DNA from 4 places in the Pseudoduganella sp. LjRoot289 genome. Region 1 is predicted to be linked to each of the others. Evidence: riboswitches for the same ligand, from Rfam matches in the RefSeq annotation. Region 1 holds a riboswitch; each other region holds the start of a gene.
The links. A riboswitch is a leader RNA that binds a small molecule or an ion and turns the genes downstream of it on or off. The one in region 1 is predicted to bind cobalamin.
Positions count from the first base shown of each region.

Region 2: another riboswitch for cobalamin. It lies ahead of ACSQ8Y_RS16945 (TonB-dependent receptor); the one in region 1 lies ahead of ACSQ8Y_RS05935 (CoA-acylating methylmalonate-semialdehyde dehydrogenase).
Region 3: another riboswitch for cobalamin. It lies ahead of ACSQ8Y_RS09715 (MotA/TolQ/ExbB proton channel family protein); the one in region 1 lies ahead of ACSQ8Y_RS05935 (CoA-acylating methylmalonate-semialdehyde dehydrogenase).
Region 4: another riboswitch for cobalamin. It lies ahead of ACSQ8Y_RS22830 (TonB-dependent receptor domain-containing protein); the one in region 1 lies ahead of ACSQ8Y_RS05935 (CoA-acylating methylmalonate-semialdehyde dehydrogenase).

Region 1 covers NZ_CAXUPN020000001.1:1,366,366-1,370,448, reverse strand. Annotated here, with positions in the region: gene ACSQ8Y_RS05945 (tartrate dehydrogenase) at 1-546, opposite strand, end outside; gene ACSQ8Y_RS05940 (LysR substrate-binding domain-containing protein) at 657-1,571, shown strand; cobalamin riboswitch at 1,610-1,828, shown strand; gene ACSQ8Y_RS05935 (CoA-acylating methylmalonate-semialdehyde dehydrogenase) at 1,975-3,531, shown strand; gene ACSQ8Y_RS05930 (acyl-CoA dehydrogenase family protein) at 3,542-4,083, shown strand, end outside.
Region 2 covers NZ_CAXUPN020000001.1:3,974,013-3,978,095, forward strand. Annotated here, with positions in the region: gene ACSQ8Y_RS16940 (thiol:disulfide interchange protein DsbA/DsbL) at 1-183, opposite strand, end outside; gene ACSQ8Y_RS16945 (TonB-dependent receptor) at 308-2,329, opposite strand; cobalamin riboswitch at 2,396-2,662, opposite strand; gene ACSQ8Y_RS16950 (M1 family metallopeptidase) at 2,715-4,083, shown strand, end outside.
Region 3 covers NZ_CAXUPN020000001.1:2,302,286-2,306,368, reverse strand. Annotated here, with positions in the region: gene ACSQ8Y_RS09725 (molybdopterin cofactor-binding domain-containing protein) at 1-67, shown strand, start outside; gene ACSQ8Y_RS09720 (PAS domain-containing sensor histidine kinase) at 219-1,835, shown strand; cobalamin riboswitch at 1,883-2,100, shown strand; gene ACSQ8Y_RS09715 (MotA/TolQ/ExbB proton channel family protein) at 2,181-2,798, shown strand; gene ACSQ8Y_RS09710 (DUF2149 domain-containing protein) at 2,800-3,138, shown strand; gene ACSQ8Y_RS09705 (cobaltochelatase subunit CobN) at 3,125-4,083, shown strand, end outside.
Region 4 covers NZ_CAXUPN020000001.1:5,317,948-5,322,030, reverse strand. Annotated here, with positions in the region: gene ACSQ8Y_RS22835 (FecCD family ABC transporter permease) at 1-274, opposite strand, end outside; gene ACSQ8Y_RS22830 (TonB-dependent receptor domain-containing protein) at 341-2,206, opposite strand; cobalamin riboswitch at 2,273-2,501, opposite strand; gene ACSQ8Y_RS22825 (histidine phosphatase family protein) at 2,508-3,086, opposite strand; gene ACSQ8Y_RS22820 (adenosylcobinamide-GDP ribazoletransferase) at 3,077-3,874, opposite strand; gene cobT (nicotinate-nucleotide--dimethylbenzimidazole phosphoribosyltransferase) at 3,885-4,083, opposite strand, start outside.

The DNA of each region.
Region 1 (4,083 bases):
CTTGCGCGGACGCGACTGCGCCAGCTTGAAGGCAAAGCGCAGGATGCGCTCGACGCCGACGCGCGTCATCATCGACACGTCGGTGGCGGCTTCGATCGGGTGGCCCTGGTGCACGCGCCCGCCCACGCCGGAATACTCGCCCTCAGAATTCTCGCGCACGATGACCCAGTTCAGGTCTTCCTGCCTGCAGCGCTTGAGCGGACCGTCGATGCCGGGCAGGATGCGGGTCGGACGGACGTTGGCGTACTGGTCGAAGCCCTGGCAGATTTTCAGGCGCAGGCCCCACAGCGTGATGTGGTCGGCGATGTCCGGGTCGCCGGCCGAACCGAACAGGATGGCGTCCTTTCCGCGCAGGGCTTCCAGGCCATCTGCCGGCATCATGGCGCCGTGCCGGCGGTAGTAGTCGCCGCCCCAGCCGAAATCCTCGAACTCGAAAGCGAAGTCCTTGCTGCCGGCGGCCAGCGCGGCGAGCACTTCGCGGCCGGCCGGCACGACTTCCTTGCCGATGCCGTCGCCTGGAATGGTTGCGATGTGATAGGTCTTCATGACAGTCTCCTGAGTGGGTTGTGGCTGATTAACGAGGCCACTGTAAGGGGTGGACGACGATGAATAAGCTGGCTAAACTCAATCCATTGTTAACCCATAACTCCACAATCATGAGCAACGGCATTCAACCGGTCGAGTTGAGCTTTATCGTCGCCCTCGCCAGCAGCGGCAGCCTGAGCGCGGCTGCGCGCGAGATGGGCATCACGACGTCGGCGGTCAGCAAACGGCTGGCGCACATCGAGTCGCGCATCGGCGTGCCGCTGGTGAACCGCACCACGCGGCGCATGAGCCTGACCGCCGAGGGCGACGTCCTGCTGGAGCACGCGCGGCGCATCCTCGGCGAAATCGACGACCTGGACCAGCTGCTGAGCAAGTCCAGGGGTACGCCCAAGGGCCAGCTCCGGGTCAGCGCGACGCTGGGCTTCGGCCGCCTGCATATCGCGCCGGCCATTTCGAAGTACGTGCTGCGCTATCCCGAAGTGGACGTGCAGCTGCAGCTGTCGGTCGACCCGCCGGCCCTGACGGACGACCAGTTCGACGTCTGCATCCGCTTCGGCGCGCCGGCCGATGCGCGCGTGATCGCCAAGCGGCTGGCGCCCAACCGCCGCCTGCTGTGCGCCTCGCCCAGATACCTGGCCCAGCATGGGGAGCCGAAGACGCCGGGCGAACTGCGGCGGCACAACTGCATCAGCATCCGCCAAGGCGACGAGGCGTACGGGCTGTGGCGGATGTTCACCGGCAGGGAATCGGAACACAGCGCGGAAGCCGTCAAGGTGCGCGGCAACCTGACCACGAACGATGGCGAGATCGCCGTCAACTGGGCGCTCGACGGCCACGGCATCCTGATGCGGGCCGGGTGGGATATTGAGCGCTACCTCAACAGTGGGCGCCTGGTGGAGGTGCTGCCCGGCTACCGCACGCCGGACGCGGACATCTACGCCGTGTACCCGCAGCGTCACCAGCTTTCCGCGCGCATCCGCACGTTCGTGGACTTCCTGGCTGAGCGTTTCGAGCAATTTTCGTAACAAATCGAGATTACGTTTACGTAAACGTCAAATGATGTGCTAATCTTTACGCAACAGGTGCGCCGGGCAAATTCTTGTCCGGCGTTAAACGGGAAAGTGGTCGGCGCGGTCGGAATCTCACCGCGCCCCATGCCCCTGCTGCCTCCGCAACGGTAGGCAAGTGCGGCCGCTTCATCCATGCCACTGGTCCGCAAGACTGGGAAGGCGAAGCGGCAAGACTTGCAAGCCCGGATACCGGCCTGTTGATCTTCAGCGCCGCCCGCTGCACGGCGGCGCCGGGTCTGGTTACGTACGGAAGGTGCGTAACGGGTGCCGCGCGGCAGCATGCCGCCGGCTTACTTCGCAGACTGGCGGCGCAGCACGCGCGGGAAAGCGCACGCGCCGCCCATCAAGGAACGCTCATATGACCAATGCCGTCTTTGCCCCCGCCGTCCCTACCGCCGACACTACCGCCATCCCCCCCGCCGTCCCCACCGTCAAATTGCTGATCGGCGGCGCCCTCGTCGAATCGGCCACCGAACACTGGAGCGAGGTCGTCAATCCGGCCACGCAGCAGGTGATCGCCCGCGTGCCGCACGCCACGCCGGACGAAATGGCGCAAGCCGTGGCCGCCGCCAAGGCCGCCTTCCAGGCCTGGCGCAAAACGCCCATCGGCGCGCGCGCCCGCATCTTCCTCAAGTACCAGGCGCTGATCCGCGAGCACATGGCCGAACTGGCGGCCCTGCTCACCGCCGAGCAAGGCAAAACGCTGGCCGACGCCGAGGGCGACATCTTCCGGGGACTGGAGGTGGTGGAGCACGCCGCCAACATCGGCCAGCTCCAGATGGGCGAACTGGCCAGCAACGTGGCCGGCGGCGTGGATACCTATACGGTGCAACAGCCGCTGGGCGTGTGCGCCGGCATCACTCCGTTCAACTTCCCGGCCATGATCCCGCTGTGGATGTTCCCGATGGCCATCGCCTGCGGCAACACCTTCATCCTCAAGCCGTCCGAGCAAGACCCCATGGTGACCATGCGCCTGGCCGAACTGGCGCTGCAGGCCGGCGTTCCCGCGGGCGTGCTGAACGTGGTGCACGGCGGCGCGGACGTGGTGAACGCCATCTGCGACCATCCGGACATCAAGGCGGTTTCCTTCGTCGGCTCGACCACGGTGGGCACCCATGTGTACCGGCGCGCCACGCTGGCGGGCAAGCGCGCGCAGTGCATGATGGGCGCGAAGAACCACGCCATCGTGCTGCCGGACGCGCACCGCGAGCAGACCCTGAACAACCTGGCCGGCGCCGCCTTCGGCGCGGCGGGCCAGCGCTGCATGGCCCTGTCGGTGATGATCCTGGTCGGCGAGGCGCAGCAATGGCTGCCGGACCTGGTGAAGAAAGCGCAGACACTGTCGATCAACGCCGGCGCCGAACCGGGCACCGACATCGGACCGCTGATCTCGCCCAGGGCCAAGGCCCGCGTGCAGCAGCTGATCGGCCAGGGCATCGAAGAAGGAGCCAGGCTGGAGCTGGATGGACGCGGCCCAACGGTGCCAGGCTACGAGAGCGGCAATTTCGTCGGCCCCACCGTGTTCTCCGGCGTGACGCGGGACATGGCGGTCTACCGGGAAGAGATCTTCGGCCCGGTGCTGTGCGTGATGCACGCCGACTCGCTGAAGGACGCCATCGCCATCATCAACGCCAACCCGAACGGCAACGGCACCGCCCTGTTCACGCAGTCCGGCGCGGCCGCGCGCACCTTCGAAGAGGACGTGGACGCCGGCCAGGTCGGCATCAACGTGCCCATCCCGGTGCCGGTGCCGCTGTTCTCCTTCACCGGCTCGCGCGGCTCCAAGCTGGGCGACCTGGGCCCGTACGGCAAGCAGGTGGTGGCCTTCTACACCCAGACCAAGACCATCACCGCGCGCTGGTTCGACGACGCAGCCGTGACCGGCGGAGTGAATACGACCATCTCGCTCAAGTAAGGAGGCCGTCATGGACTTCGAACTGAACGAGGACCAGCGTGCCTACCAGGACGCCGCGCGCCAGTTCGCCGCGCGCGAAATGGCCGCGCAGGCGGCCCGCTGGGACGCCGAGGGCATCTTCCCAAGGCAAACGATAGCGCACGCTGGCGAGTTGGGCTTCTGCGGGCTGTATGTGCCGCAGGCCATGGGAGGGCTGGGCCTGTCGCGGCTGGACGCCACCGTGGTGTTCGAGGAGCTGGCGCGCGCCTGCCCTTCCACCACGGCCTACCTGACCATACACAACATGGCCAGCAATATGATCGCGCAATGGGCGCAGCCCGAAGTGCGCGAAGAATGGATCGCCGACCTGGCGACGGGCCGAAAGCTGGCCTCCTACTGCCTGACCGAACCCGGCGCCGGCTCGGACGCCGCCTCGCTGACCACTACCGCCGTACGCGACGGCGGCGATTATGTGGTCACCGGCGGCAAAGCCTTCATCTCCGGCGCCGGCGCCACCGACGCGCTGGTGGTCATGGCGCGCACCGGCGGCGCCGGCGCCGGCGGCATCTCGGC
Region 2 (4,083 bases), 2.6 Mb from region 1:
AGCATTGCAGTGCGGGCACGAGTACATGAAGAACTCGAGCACTTCCACCTTCTTGCCGGTGTCGGCGCGCACCGGGCTTTCCAGCGTCTTGAAATCGACGCCTTCCTTCGGTTCGGCTGCGGAGGCGCCGGCGGCGGCAAACGACAGGGCGGCGGCGGCAAGTATCAGGCGCAGGAATCGCATGGGTGGTCCTTCTTTGAATGAGAGTGGCGAACGCCGCGAGATTACCATTTTTTTCGGCCCGCCATCAGCCCAAACGGCAAAAATCCCCGGCCAGCGGGGATTTTAAGCCTGATTTAAGCCCGGCTTAGAAGTCGTAGCGCGCCGACAGCTTCAGCTGGCGGCCGTCGGACGGGTAGATCCCGCCCTGGCAGCTGAACGCCATGCCGTAGTACTGCTTGTCCGCCAGGTTCAGGCCGGACAGCGCCACTTCCCAGGCGCCGAACTTGCGCGCGTAGCGGGCGTCCAGCGTGGTGTAGGACGGGATGCGGGCGGCGCAGCTGTTGTCGAAATCGCTGCCGAAGCGCTGGCTGTCGACCCACTGGGCGCCGATGTCGGCGCTCTGGCCGTCGGCCGGGGTCCAGGACAGGCGCGCGCTCAGCACGTTCTTCGGCACCAGCACCAGTTCGCGGCCGGCGGCCGCGCCTTCGGTGAAAGTGGCTTTTACACGCTGGTAATGGCCGCTCAGCGACCAGTCGGCGGCCAGGCGCGCGCTCGCGTCCAGTTCGAAGCCCTGGCGCCGGGTCGGGGCCAGGTTGACGTTGGCGCCGAAGTGGAATTCGCCCGCGGTCGGATCGTAGTAGATTTCATTGCGCAGCTCGTGGCGGAACACGCGCGCGGCCAGCTTGTTGCCGTCTTCGGCGTAGCTCGTGCCCAGTTCCATGTCGTGCGAGGTCTGCGGCTGCAGCACGCGGTTGGCCAGCGGCGTGTAGGCATTGTCGTCCGCGTTCGGCAGGCGGTAGCTCTGGCCCATCTTGGCGTGCAGCGTGGCCTTGGCCGACAGCGCGTAGCTGCCCTGGATGTCCCAGGCGTTCACGCCCTGGGTCACGTCGTAGACGGCGCTGGCGAAAGGCGACGGGTCGCGGTTGTCCTTCTCGAACAGCTCGCGGCGCGCGCCGGCGGCCAGGCGGAACGCGTCCCACTTGATTTCGTCGCGCAGGTACAGCGCCTTCGACTTCTGCGTCGCCTTGCTAGGCGCGCTGCCCTTCTGCTCCCGGCTCCAGTCGATGAAATCGATGCCGGCCACCGCTTCGTTCAGGACGGCGCCGATCTGGCCCAGCTTGCGCACGCGCGGCGAGAACTGGGTCTGCTTGCTCTGGTAATCCAGTTCATACAAGCCGTAGGCGCTGAAATAGCTCGCTTCCAGCTCCTTGCGGCGGTGCGACAGTTCGGCTGCCAGGTCGTAGCCGGCCACCTTGGCTTCGACGAAGGCGGTGTAGCGGTCGCTGTCGAGCGAGCCGAAGTTCTTGGGCGAGGCGGTCTGGCGCGGATTGGCGTTGAACTGCGCCTCGGACAGCGAACCGGCGAAGCGGGAATCCTGGCGGGTGCCGGAGACGCGCACCCCGGCGCGGCCGCCGGTGAAGGCCCACTGCGCGCCCAGGTTCAGGTTGCGCGACTTAAAGCCGTTGTTGTCGCGGTAGTTGTCGGTGTCGAGCGCGCCGCCCGACAGGTCGAACGCCCAGTTGTCCGCGCTATGCGTGAGCGCGGCGCGGCCTTCGCGCAGGCCGAGCTGACCTGCTTCAGCGAACACCGTGCCCCGGGTGCCGGCATTGCGCGCGCCGGGGCGCTTGGTGATGATCTGGATCACGCCGCCGGTGGCGCCGTCGCCGTACAGCACGCTGCTGCCGCCGCGCGTGATCTCGATGCGCTCGACCGAGTCCACAGGAATGGTCGACAGGATGGCCGTGCTCTGCTCGTTTTCGGACAGGCGCACGCCATCCAGCAGGACCACCATGTTCTGGCTGCTGTTGGTGCCGAAGCCGCGCATGTCGAGCGCGAAGTCCGGGCTGCCGTCCAGGCTCTGGTGACCCAGCACGCCGCCGATTTTGCGGATGGCCTGGTTGACGTCGCTGGCGCCGGAACGGCGGATCTCGGCCGCGCTGATGACGGTGGCGCCGATCGGCAGTAGCGACGGGTCGCTGTCGAAACGGGCGCCGGTGACGATCACGGGCGCGGCGGTTTGGGCGAGAGCCTGGGCGGGCGCCTGGGCCAGCGCTGGCGCCGGTGCGGCTGCGGCTGCGGCGAAGCACAGGGCGATGGAAGTGGCCAGGGCCAGCGGCTGCAGGGACGGCAGCAAGGCCGGCGAGCGGCGGGTATGCGTGAAGGTCATCTTGTTCTTTATACGTAGTGAGCATCCGTCCGCGTCCCCGCAGATCGGATTCAACGGAAGGCAATCAGCGCTTCCACCTGTCTGGCCGGTATCCGGGCTGGCAAGACGGACTGGATCACCTTCCGGCGCGGCGCCGCGCAGCGGGACTGCCGCGCGGCCTGCACTGTGGTTGTCGATCCAGCCTGCCGCGTGCCTCGTTCAAGCAGCGCGGCGCTTGCGTACCGTTGCGGGGGCAGCACACCTTGGCCGCCGCGCGCAGCGCAGGCAGCCTTGTGTTTCCCGTTTAACTGCGTCCATGGACATGGGCGCGGGCACCAAAACGCGGCCATTATACTCCCGCCGATAAGGTTGGTAATTTACTACCTGCTTCGATATAGTGGCAGCCATGAACGCCTACCCCTACCGCAAACTCCTGGCCGCAGCAGCCGCCATGGCGGCCCTGGCCATCCAGGGCACGCTGCTGGCGCAAGTGCAGGTCATCGCCGTTCCGGAACCCTATACCGACACCGGCATCCCCTTCGCGCCGGCGCACGCGGCGGCGGTCGCCACGCCGAGCGCGCCCAACGCCTGGGGCGGCCCGCGCACCGGCGGCGAGCCTACCCTGTCGGACCGCGTGGCCGACTACAAGATCAAAGCGACGCTCGATCCGGTCAAGCACACGGTGGACGGCCAGCAGCAGCTCACCTGGCGCAACCGCAGCGCGCATCCGGTGCGCACGGTCTATCTGCACCTCTACCTGAACGCCTTCGAACACGGCGGCACCACCTTCTTCACCGAGCACCGCGCGATGGGTGGACGCGGCGTGTTCAGCACCGACCCCAAGGACGGCGACTGGGGCCACATTGAACTGCGCAGCGTGCTGCAGAACGGCGCCAAGGTCGACCAGTCCTTCGTGCACCCGGACGACGGCCCGGCAAACGACCGCACCGTGGTGCGCTTCGACCTGCCGCAGCCGGTGGCGCCCGGCGCCACCACCACGCTCGATATCGATTTCCACAGCCAGTTGCCGCGCCTGCTCGCGCGCAGCGGCTACTTCGGCAGCTTTCATCTGGTGGCGCAGTGGTTCCCGAAAATCGGCGTACTGGAACTGCCCGGCGAACGGGGCGCCGTCAAGGAGCGCTGGAACGTGCACGAGTACCATGCCGAGTCCGAGTTCTACGCGGACTTCGGCAGCTACGACGTGAAACTTACCGTACCGAAGGGCTACACGGTCGGCGCCACCGGCGAACTGCAAGGCGCGCCGGTGGAGAAGGACGGCATGCTGACGCACCACTACGTGCAGGGCGACGTGCACGATTTCGCCTGGACCGCCGACAAGCGCTACGCCGCGCCGCTGACGGGCAGCTGGACCGGCGCGGGCAGTCCGCCGGTCAGCATCAAGGTCCTGTACGCGCCGGAGTTCGCGGCCAGCGCGGCGCCGTCGCTGAAGGCCGCGCAGGATGCGCTGAGCTACTACTCGAAAACGCTGGGGCCGTATCCGTACCGGACGCTGACCGTGGTGCTGCCGCCGCATAACGCCGGTGCGGCGTCCGGCATGGAGTACCCGACCTTCTACACCGCCGACAGCTACACCAAGGTCGAACCCGACACGGCCGACGCATTCGAGCTGGACCTGGTCAACATCCACGAATTCGGCCACGGCTATTTCTACGGCATCCTCGCCTCCAACGAGTTCGAGGAACCGATGCTGGACGAAGGCCTGAACGAATACTGGAACATGCGCATGGCGCGTGAACGCGGGCAGAAGTTCCACC
Region 3 (4,083 bases), 940 kb from region 1:
CGCCAACGCCATCGCGCGGCTCGCCGGCAAGCCGCTGCGCGCACTGCCGTTCCAGCTCAAAGGGTAGGGGGCGCCGGCGTGGCTTGGCCGACGGTAGGGGCTCGTTGTAGCGGCGCAACCCGGGGCGCCGGCGGGGAGCACCCTCGGCCGATGCGGCGCGTCGCGCTCGGCAAGCTAAGAATATACTGTGGCATTCGTCCAGAGAAACGGAGCGCCACGTGCAAGCGAGTTCAAGGGATCAGCCCCCGGTTATCCGGAGCGCCGCCAGCAAACAGGACGCGGGCGGCAACCCTGCGCGGCTGCGCCACGCCACGTCGCGCCACGAGGCCGAGCGCCGCCTGCGGGAAAGCGAGCGGCGTTTCCGCCTGATGGCGGACTCGATACCGCAATTGATCTGGATACTGGACAGCGCGGGCCGGGCCGTATTCGTCAACAAACAATGGATGAGCTACACCGGCGCCGACCTGGCCGCCACCGGCCCGGATCAGCTGACTGGCTTCATCCATCCCGCCGACATCCCCGCGACCTTGGCGGCATGGGCGGTCGCCAAAGCGAACGGCGAAGTATTTTCCGTCGAGCATAGGGTGCGCTCGGCCAGCGGCGAATACCGCTGGTTCCTGGCGCGCGCCGAGCCCCAGCGCAATATCGAGGGGAGAAGCGGGGCGGCCGTGCTGCGCTGGTTCGGCACCTCGACCGATGTGCATGACAAAAAGCTTGCCGAGGCGCAGCTAAAGTTGAGCGAGGCACGCTACCGCTCGCTGTTCGATTCGATCGATGAAGGCTTTTGCATCATCGAATTGGTGTTTGACGCGGCAGGCAAGCCGGTCGACTACCGCTTCCGCGAAATCAACCGGGCCTTTGCCGGCGTGACCGGCCTGCCGGCCGCAGAGGGACGCCTGATGCGCGAACTGGTGCCCGAGCACGAAGAATTCTGGTTCGAGACCTATGGCAAGGTGGCGCTCACGGGCGAACCGGTACGCACGTCTTACGAAGCGAAGGCGATGGGGCGCTGGTTCGACTTATACGCCTTCCGCGTCGACGACCCGGCCGAGTGCAGGGTCGCCATCTTGTTCAAGGACGTCAGCGCAGCCAAGCGCAGCGAGGAAGCGCTGTTGCTGGCCGACCGCCGCAAGGACGAATTCGTGGCCATGCTGGCGCACGAGTTGCGCAACCCCCTGGCTCCCATCAGCGCGGCGGCCGACTTGCTGGCCATGGGCGGCCTGAACGAGGCATGCCTGAAACAGACCGGCGGGGTGATTTCGCGCCAGGTCAGGCATATGACCGGCCTGGTGGACGACTTGCTGGACGTGTCGCGTGTGAAGCGTGGCCTGGTCCGCCTGCGGTGGGATTGCATCGACGCGGCACGCGTCGCCGCGGACGCCGTCGAGCAGGCGCGCCCGGCGATCGAAGCCGCAAGCCAGCGCCTGACGGTGCAGGTGCCGCCCGGCGAGGTCTGGCTGCGCGGCGACCATAAGCGCCTGGTGCAGGTGATGACCAATTTGCTTAACAATGCCGCCAAGTACACGCCGGCCGGCGGCGAGATCGTGCTGCGCGTGGAAGTGGAAAGCGAGGCTGCGCAGCCGCAGGTTCGGATGACGGTGCGCGACAACGGTGTCGGCATGGCGCCGGAGTTGCTGGAGCGCGCCTTCGAGCTGTTCGCCCAAGGCGAGCAGGATGGCGGCCATGAAGAGATCACGTCCGGCGGGCTGGGAATAGGACTGGCGCTGGTGAAGAGCCTGGTCGAGCTGCACCACGGCAGCGTGGCGGCCCACAGCGCCGGGCCGGGGTGCGGCAGCAGCTTCACGGTTTGTCTGCCGCTGGAGCAGGCTTGCTAATTTGAAGTGACTGGTCCGGAGGACTGGACTGGCGGCGCATGCCAAACGTATAATGCGCTCGCTCTGGTGCCCGCGCGCGTAGTCTTCGTGCGCAGTTAAACGGGAAACACAGGCCGCGCAAGCGGTCAGGTGTGCTGCCCCCGCAACGGTTAGCAAGCGTCGTCCTTGACGGCAGGCTGTCTCCCAACACCACTGTGCTTCGGCATGGGAAGGTCGGACAGCTAGGCTTGCGAGCCCGGATACCGGCCAGAGCAGGTGGAAGTGCGCTGCCGTGCGTGGCGCGCTTCTGACAGCAATCGCGCCTACGGGGAAGTGGGGAGGATTGCCGCTCCGTAGGAACATTCCATGCCAGACCTGCCTATCGACGGTGCCGTGCGCGCCATCGAAACCTTGCTGTATTCGATTTCCACTTTGCTGTACCTGCCTGTGTTGCTGGGCATCGCCGCGTTGACCTTGCACATGCTGGTCTGCCTGGGCACCTTCGTCGCCGAATGGAACGAGCGCCGGCGCGGCGTGCGCGTGCTGGTCGACGCGGCCACCGCGCAGATGCAGGCCGCCGCCGCGCAGCAGGGAAACCCGCCGCTCGAGGTGCGCCTGGAACGCCTGGTGCAGCGCACCGACGCGGCCGGCGTGCGCCGCCTGGATTCGGTGCGCTTCGTCGTCCGCGTCGGCCCGGCGCTGGGCTTGATGGGCACCCTGATCCCGATGGGCATCTCGCTGGCCGGCCTGGCGCAAGGCAATCTGCCGAAAATGGCCGAGAGCATGACCACAGCGTTCACCGCCACCGTGGTCGGCCTGGCCTGCAGCGTGACGGCCTACGTGCTGACGCTGGCGCGCGAGCACTGGCTGCGCAACGACCTGACCGACGTCGCCTATGCGGCCGAGACGCTGCTGGCCGGGCAGGCCGGCCTGGAAGCCCAGGCCGTGCCTGCGGCGCCGCACCTGCTGCGCTCCGGAGGCTGACATGCGCTACCTCAATCGCCACCGCTACAGCCGTCACGACGGCTCTGGCGGCGAAGACCCGTTGGCGGGCGTCGCCAACCTGTTCGACGCCAGCATCGTCTTCATCGTCGCCATGATGCTCGCCCTGTTCTCCGCCTGGAACATGATGGACCTGCTCGACCCCAACTCCGAAGTCACCATCGCCAAGAAGAGCGCGGACGGCAAGGTGGAAATACTGACCAAAAAGGGGTCCGAGATCAAGGTGACCCGCGTCAGCGACAAACCCTTGTCGGGCAGCGGCAAGCGCCTCGGCACCGCGTACCAGCTCCCGGATGGAAAGGTCGTCTATGTACCTGAATAAAGTGAAGGAGGCCTTGCCGCGCTTGGCCAGGTGGATCGCCATGCCGACCGCCGTGCCGATTACCATGCCGCCGGCGGCGCCGCTTTCTGCGAGGGTGGCCATCGTCTGTGCCGCCTTGTGCGGCGCGCTGATGCCTTCCGCCGCACAGGCCGCGCCGCGCACCTTGGCGCTGTTGCTTGGCGACGTGGAATCGCGTCCCGCCGTATTGGCTGTGCGCGGTCTGCAGGCCGAGCTGAAAGCGCACGACATCAGCGTGCGCATCATCCCCGCGAACGGCATGGCGCCCGCCGACCGCGCCGCCCTCGTCGCGGCCGATGCCGTGCTGCTGGACGTGAAGAACAGCCAGCAAACGCAGGCCCTGGCGCCCGAACTGAAGGCGATGCAGCGCCAGCGCCACGCGGTCTACGCGGTCGGCGGCGTGCCGGACGACGCGCTGCGCGAACTGGGCGTGCGCGAGGACAAAGCCATCCGGGACTACCACCGCACCGGCGGCGTCGAGAACATGGGCAGCCTGCTGCGCTACGTGCTGAAGAATGTGTTCAACGCGAAGGTCACCGTGCCGCCGTTGCAGGCGATGCCGGAGGCCGGCTTGTACGACGTGGCCGCGAACCGCACCGCCACCAGCTACGCCCAGTACCTGCAGGGCTACGCGAAGCACCGTCCCGGCGCGCCATGGGTGGGCGTGGTCTTCTACCGCGCCAACCTGGTGTCCGGCCAGACCTTGCCTCTGGCCGCCATCGTGGAGAGGCTGGAGCGCAGCGGCTACAACGTCATGCCGGTGTTCGGCTATCCCTACGACGTGCCGCTGAAATACTTTCTCGACGAGCAGGGCAAGGGCAGGGTGGACCTCATCGTCGCCCTCGGCATGAAGGTGGGCGGCACGTCCGCCACCGGCGCGCTGTTGAACCAGATCGGTGTCCCGGCCATCAACGCCATCACGCTGAG
Region 4 (4,083 bases), 4.0 Mb from region 1:
GCAGCAGGGCCTGCATCATCACCCCCGCCAGCGACAGTGCCGCGCCCGTGACGAAAGCCGTCAGCGCGCGGCTGCCGCGCAGGTCGAGCAGGGTGGCGGCCAGGCTGTCGCTGCGGCCGTTCCACAGCGCTTCAAGCGCGCCGGGAATATCGGCCAGCGGGATGTGGACCGAGCCCGTCACGCCTGAGAACAGCAGGCTGGCGATGACGAACAGCAGCAGCGCGCCGCTGATGGCGGCCGCACGCGTGCGCAGGTTGCGGGATAGTGGATGCATGTCGCTTTCTTGTTGAGTTGTGGCGCCTTCCGCGTGAGCGGAAGGTTACACCACAACGTGATTTACCTACCTGATGCCGTAGCGCACGCCGGCGAAGAACTTGGCGCCAGGCGTGGCGTAGTTGCGCGCCACCTCATAGTTCTTGTCGGTGACGTTGTTCCAGCGCGCCAGCGCGGACCAGTCGCGCGCGAACTGCCAGGTGGCATACAGGTTCAGCAGGCTGTAGCCGCCCAGGCGGTTGCGGTTGGCGGCGTCGTCGAAGCGGGAAGCGGACACTTGCAGCTCGGCGCCGGCGGTCAGCGCGCCGGTTTCGTATTCGACGCTGGCGTTGCCGTGCTTCTTCGCGCGGCGCGCCAGCGACTTGCCGGTGGTCTCGTCCTTCGGGTCCTGCCAGTCCGCGTTGGCCGCCACGGTGAAGGCGCCCATGCGGCGGCTGGCGTTCACGGTCAGGCCTTCCAGCATGGCGTGGTTGACGTTGTAGGCGCAACTGCCTTTGCGGGCGCGGTCGGGGCAGGGCGTGGTGGTCACCAGCATGTCGGTAAGCTTGTTGCGGTAGACGCTGGCGCCGAATTCGTTCGTGCCGTCGTCGTACTGCAGGCCGGCTTCGGCATTGCGGCCTTGCTCGGGTTGGTTGTTCTCGTAGCCGAAGCCCGGGTAGTACAGCTCGTTGAAAGTGGGCGCGCGGAAGCTGGTGCCGATGCTGGCGCTGGCGCGCAGTGCGCTGCTGACGCGATAGCCGTAGGCGGCTGAACCGCTGGTATTGCGGCCATACTGCGAGCTGTCGTCGGAGCGGGCGCCGAAGGTAGCCAGGTGCGCGCCGCGCTGCAGGCTGTAGGCGGCGGCCAGCGAGTCCGTCTTGCGCTGCTTGCCCAGCGCGGTGGTGGTGCCCGACCGGACCTTTTCTTCGCGGTGGCCGGCCAGCAGCTGCAGCGTGTCGTCGCCAATGCGGAAATCGTTCTGCCAGGTGAAATCGGTCTGCCTGCTGTTGATCTGGCTGTAGGTGCTGGCGACGCCGGTGTCCGAAATCGACTTGTCATTCGCCTTCGACAGTTGCACGGTGCTATACCAGTTATCCATCACCCGGTTCTTGCTGAACACGCCGATGTTCTCCAGCTTGTTGTGGCTCTGCGTATTGTATTTGCTGGCGCCGCTGTCGAACTGGCCGTCGATGCGGCTGTTCAGGAACACCAGGCCCAGTTCATGGCCCTTGGCCAGCTGGAAGCCGAACTGGCCGGAGGTACCGACGCGGTCATAGCCGTCATTGTCGGCGTTGTACTGGGTGCTGCCAGGCTTGGTGGAGGAAAAACCGTCCGACTTTTCCTTGCCCGCGCTCAGGGCGTAGCTGAAGCTGTTTTCGCCGCCGGTGGCACCGAACACGCTGGCGTCGAAAGCGCGCGTCTTGTCGCTGCCTGCGCCGGCGAAGGCGGACACGGTGGGCGCGCCCGCGCCCTTCTTGGTGAAGATCTGTATCACGCCGCCGATGGCGTCGGCGCCGTAGAGGATGCTCATCGGGCCGTATACGATCTCGATGCGGTCGATCGCCTGCAGCGGTATGGCCGACCAGCTGGCCGTGCCGGAAGTGGACGAGCCGATGCGCACGCCATCCACCAGCACCACGGTCTGGTTGGGGTTGGCGCCGCGAAGGTAGACGCTGGAATTGGTACCCGGTCCGCCGTTGCGGGCGATCTCGATGCCGCGCTGGCGCTGCAGCAGGTCGGTGATCGAGCCGGCGCCGGAGCGCGCGATGTCGTCCGCGAGCAGGGTGAGGGAGTCGCTCAGCACGTCGCGCTGCAGCTGCGGCGAGCGCGTGGCGGTGACGATGACGGCGTTGGCATTGACGCTAGCGGCGGCGGTCTGGGCGTAGGCGCAAGGCGCGGCAATAGCTAGCGCGAGCGAGGAGACGGCCGCGTGCCGAATAACAGGAAAGCTCATAATGGATCTTTTTTTAGTATGCAACCAGCCTACTTCCCCGTGGGCTGGATTGAACAGATGCGCAGCGCGCATCCACCTGTCTTGGCCGGTATCCGGGCTCGCAAGTTAGACCGCCTCACCTTCCCATGCAAAGCACAGTGGTTAGTCCGAGGCAGCTTGTCGCCGTGGGCGACACTTGTTTACCGTTGCGGGGGCAGCACACGTTGGCCGCTTTCTCAGTAAGAAGCAGCGCCGTGTTTCCCGTTTAACTGCGCGCATGGACATGCGCGCGGGCACCAAAACGCGGTCATTATACGTTTTTTCAGGCGGAGGCTTCCAGAATGACAGCTTCGCCGTAGGCGGTCTTGTGCGGCGAGGCGGCCGCCAGCAGCGCGGTTTCGTGCAGCGGCAGGCCGGCCTGCAGCGCCGTCAGCAGCCGGATGGTGCCCGCATGGCAGATGATGGCGGCCTGCGCGTGCGGCTGGCGCAGCAGCTCGGCGCGGAATGCCGCCACGCGCGCGGCGACCAGCAAGACGTTCTCGCCGCCGCCGGGACGGTAGTGGACCAGGTCCGCCGCCCAGGCATCGACTTCGGCGCGCGGAATGTCGTCCCAGCTGCGCAGTTCCCACGCGCCGAAATCCATTTCCGCCAGCCGCGCATCCAGCACGGGTGTGCCGAGGCGATGGGCAAGCGCGGCGCAGCGCAGCAGCGGGCTGGCATAGAGCGGCGTATCGTCAGGGATCAAAGGGGCGTGCGCCTTGCCGGAGCCGATGCTGGCGCTGGTCCGCAGTTCGGCCAGCACACGCTCGAGGTCCTTCGGTTCGGCGGGCAGGTCGCTGCTGCCGTAGCAGACGCCTGGCGCCACCAGCGGCTGCGGATGGCGGATGAGTATCAGGCGCATGGCCAGGCGCCATGGCCAAGGCTGGCCAGCACGCACAGATAGACCAGCACTTCGGTCACCTGCTGCACGGCGCCCAGGCAGTCGCCCGTGTAGCCGCCGATTCGGTGCGCGAACTTGCGGCCCAGCCAGACGGCGGCGCCCAGCGCGGCCAGCACGGCGGCGCAGATCGCCGGCCATGGCAGCCATCCCATCCGGGCGATGAGGGCCGCCGGCAGCAGCGTGCATGCGCAGGCGACGGCGAATTCCGCGCCGCTCATCTCTTGCGCCATTGGCTTGGCCTTGCCCTCGGCGCGCGCGTACTCCATGCGCCAGATCAGCGACGTCGCCGCGAGGCGGGACAGCGGATGCGCAAAGAACAGCGCGGCCACCGCGACAGCGGGCGGCATCAGCGACAGCGCCGCGCATTTGAGCGCGAGCAGGGAGATGGTGCCGATCGCGCCGTATGCGCCTATGCGCGAATCTTTCATGATCTCCAGCACCCGTTCGCGCGTCATGCCGCCGCCGAAGCCGTCGCACATGTCCGCGAAGCCGTCTTCGTGGAAGGCGCCGGTGGCGTAGATGCCGGCCGCCGTCGCCAGCAGCACGGCCACCGGCGCGGGGAACAGGCAGGCCGCCGCCGCGTACACCGCGCCGGCGATGGCTGCCACCACCAGCCCCACCAGCGGGAAGTAACGCGACGCATGGTGCAGCCAGGAGGGATCGAAACCCACCCAGCGCGGAATCGGGATGCGCGTGAAAAACTGCAGTGCAGTGAAGAACAGCCGCAGCTGGTGCAGGGCGTGGTGCATGGCGGGGCGCCTACTCGGACTTTTCGCTGACCTGGGCGGATTCGAACGTCGCCATCTGGTTCACGAAGTTCACGGCCGCGCGCAGCAGCGGCAAGGCCAGCGCGCAGCCGGTGCCTTCGCCCAGGCGCAGGCCCAGGTTCAGCAGCGCGCGCTCGCCCAGGTTGTCCAGCATGGCCTTGTGGCCGCTCTCATCCGAGCAGTGCGCGAAC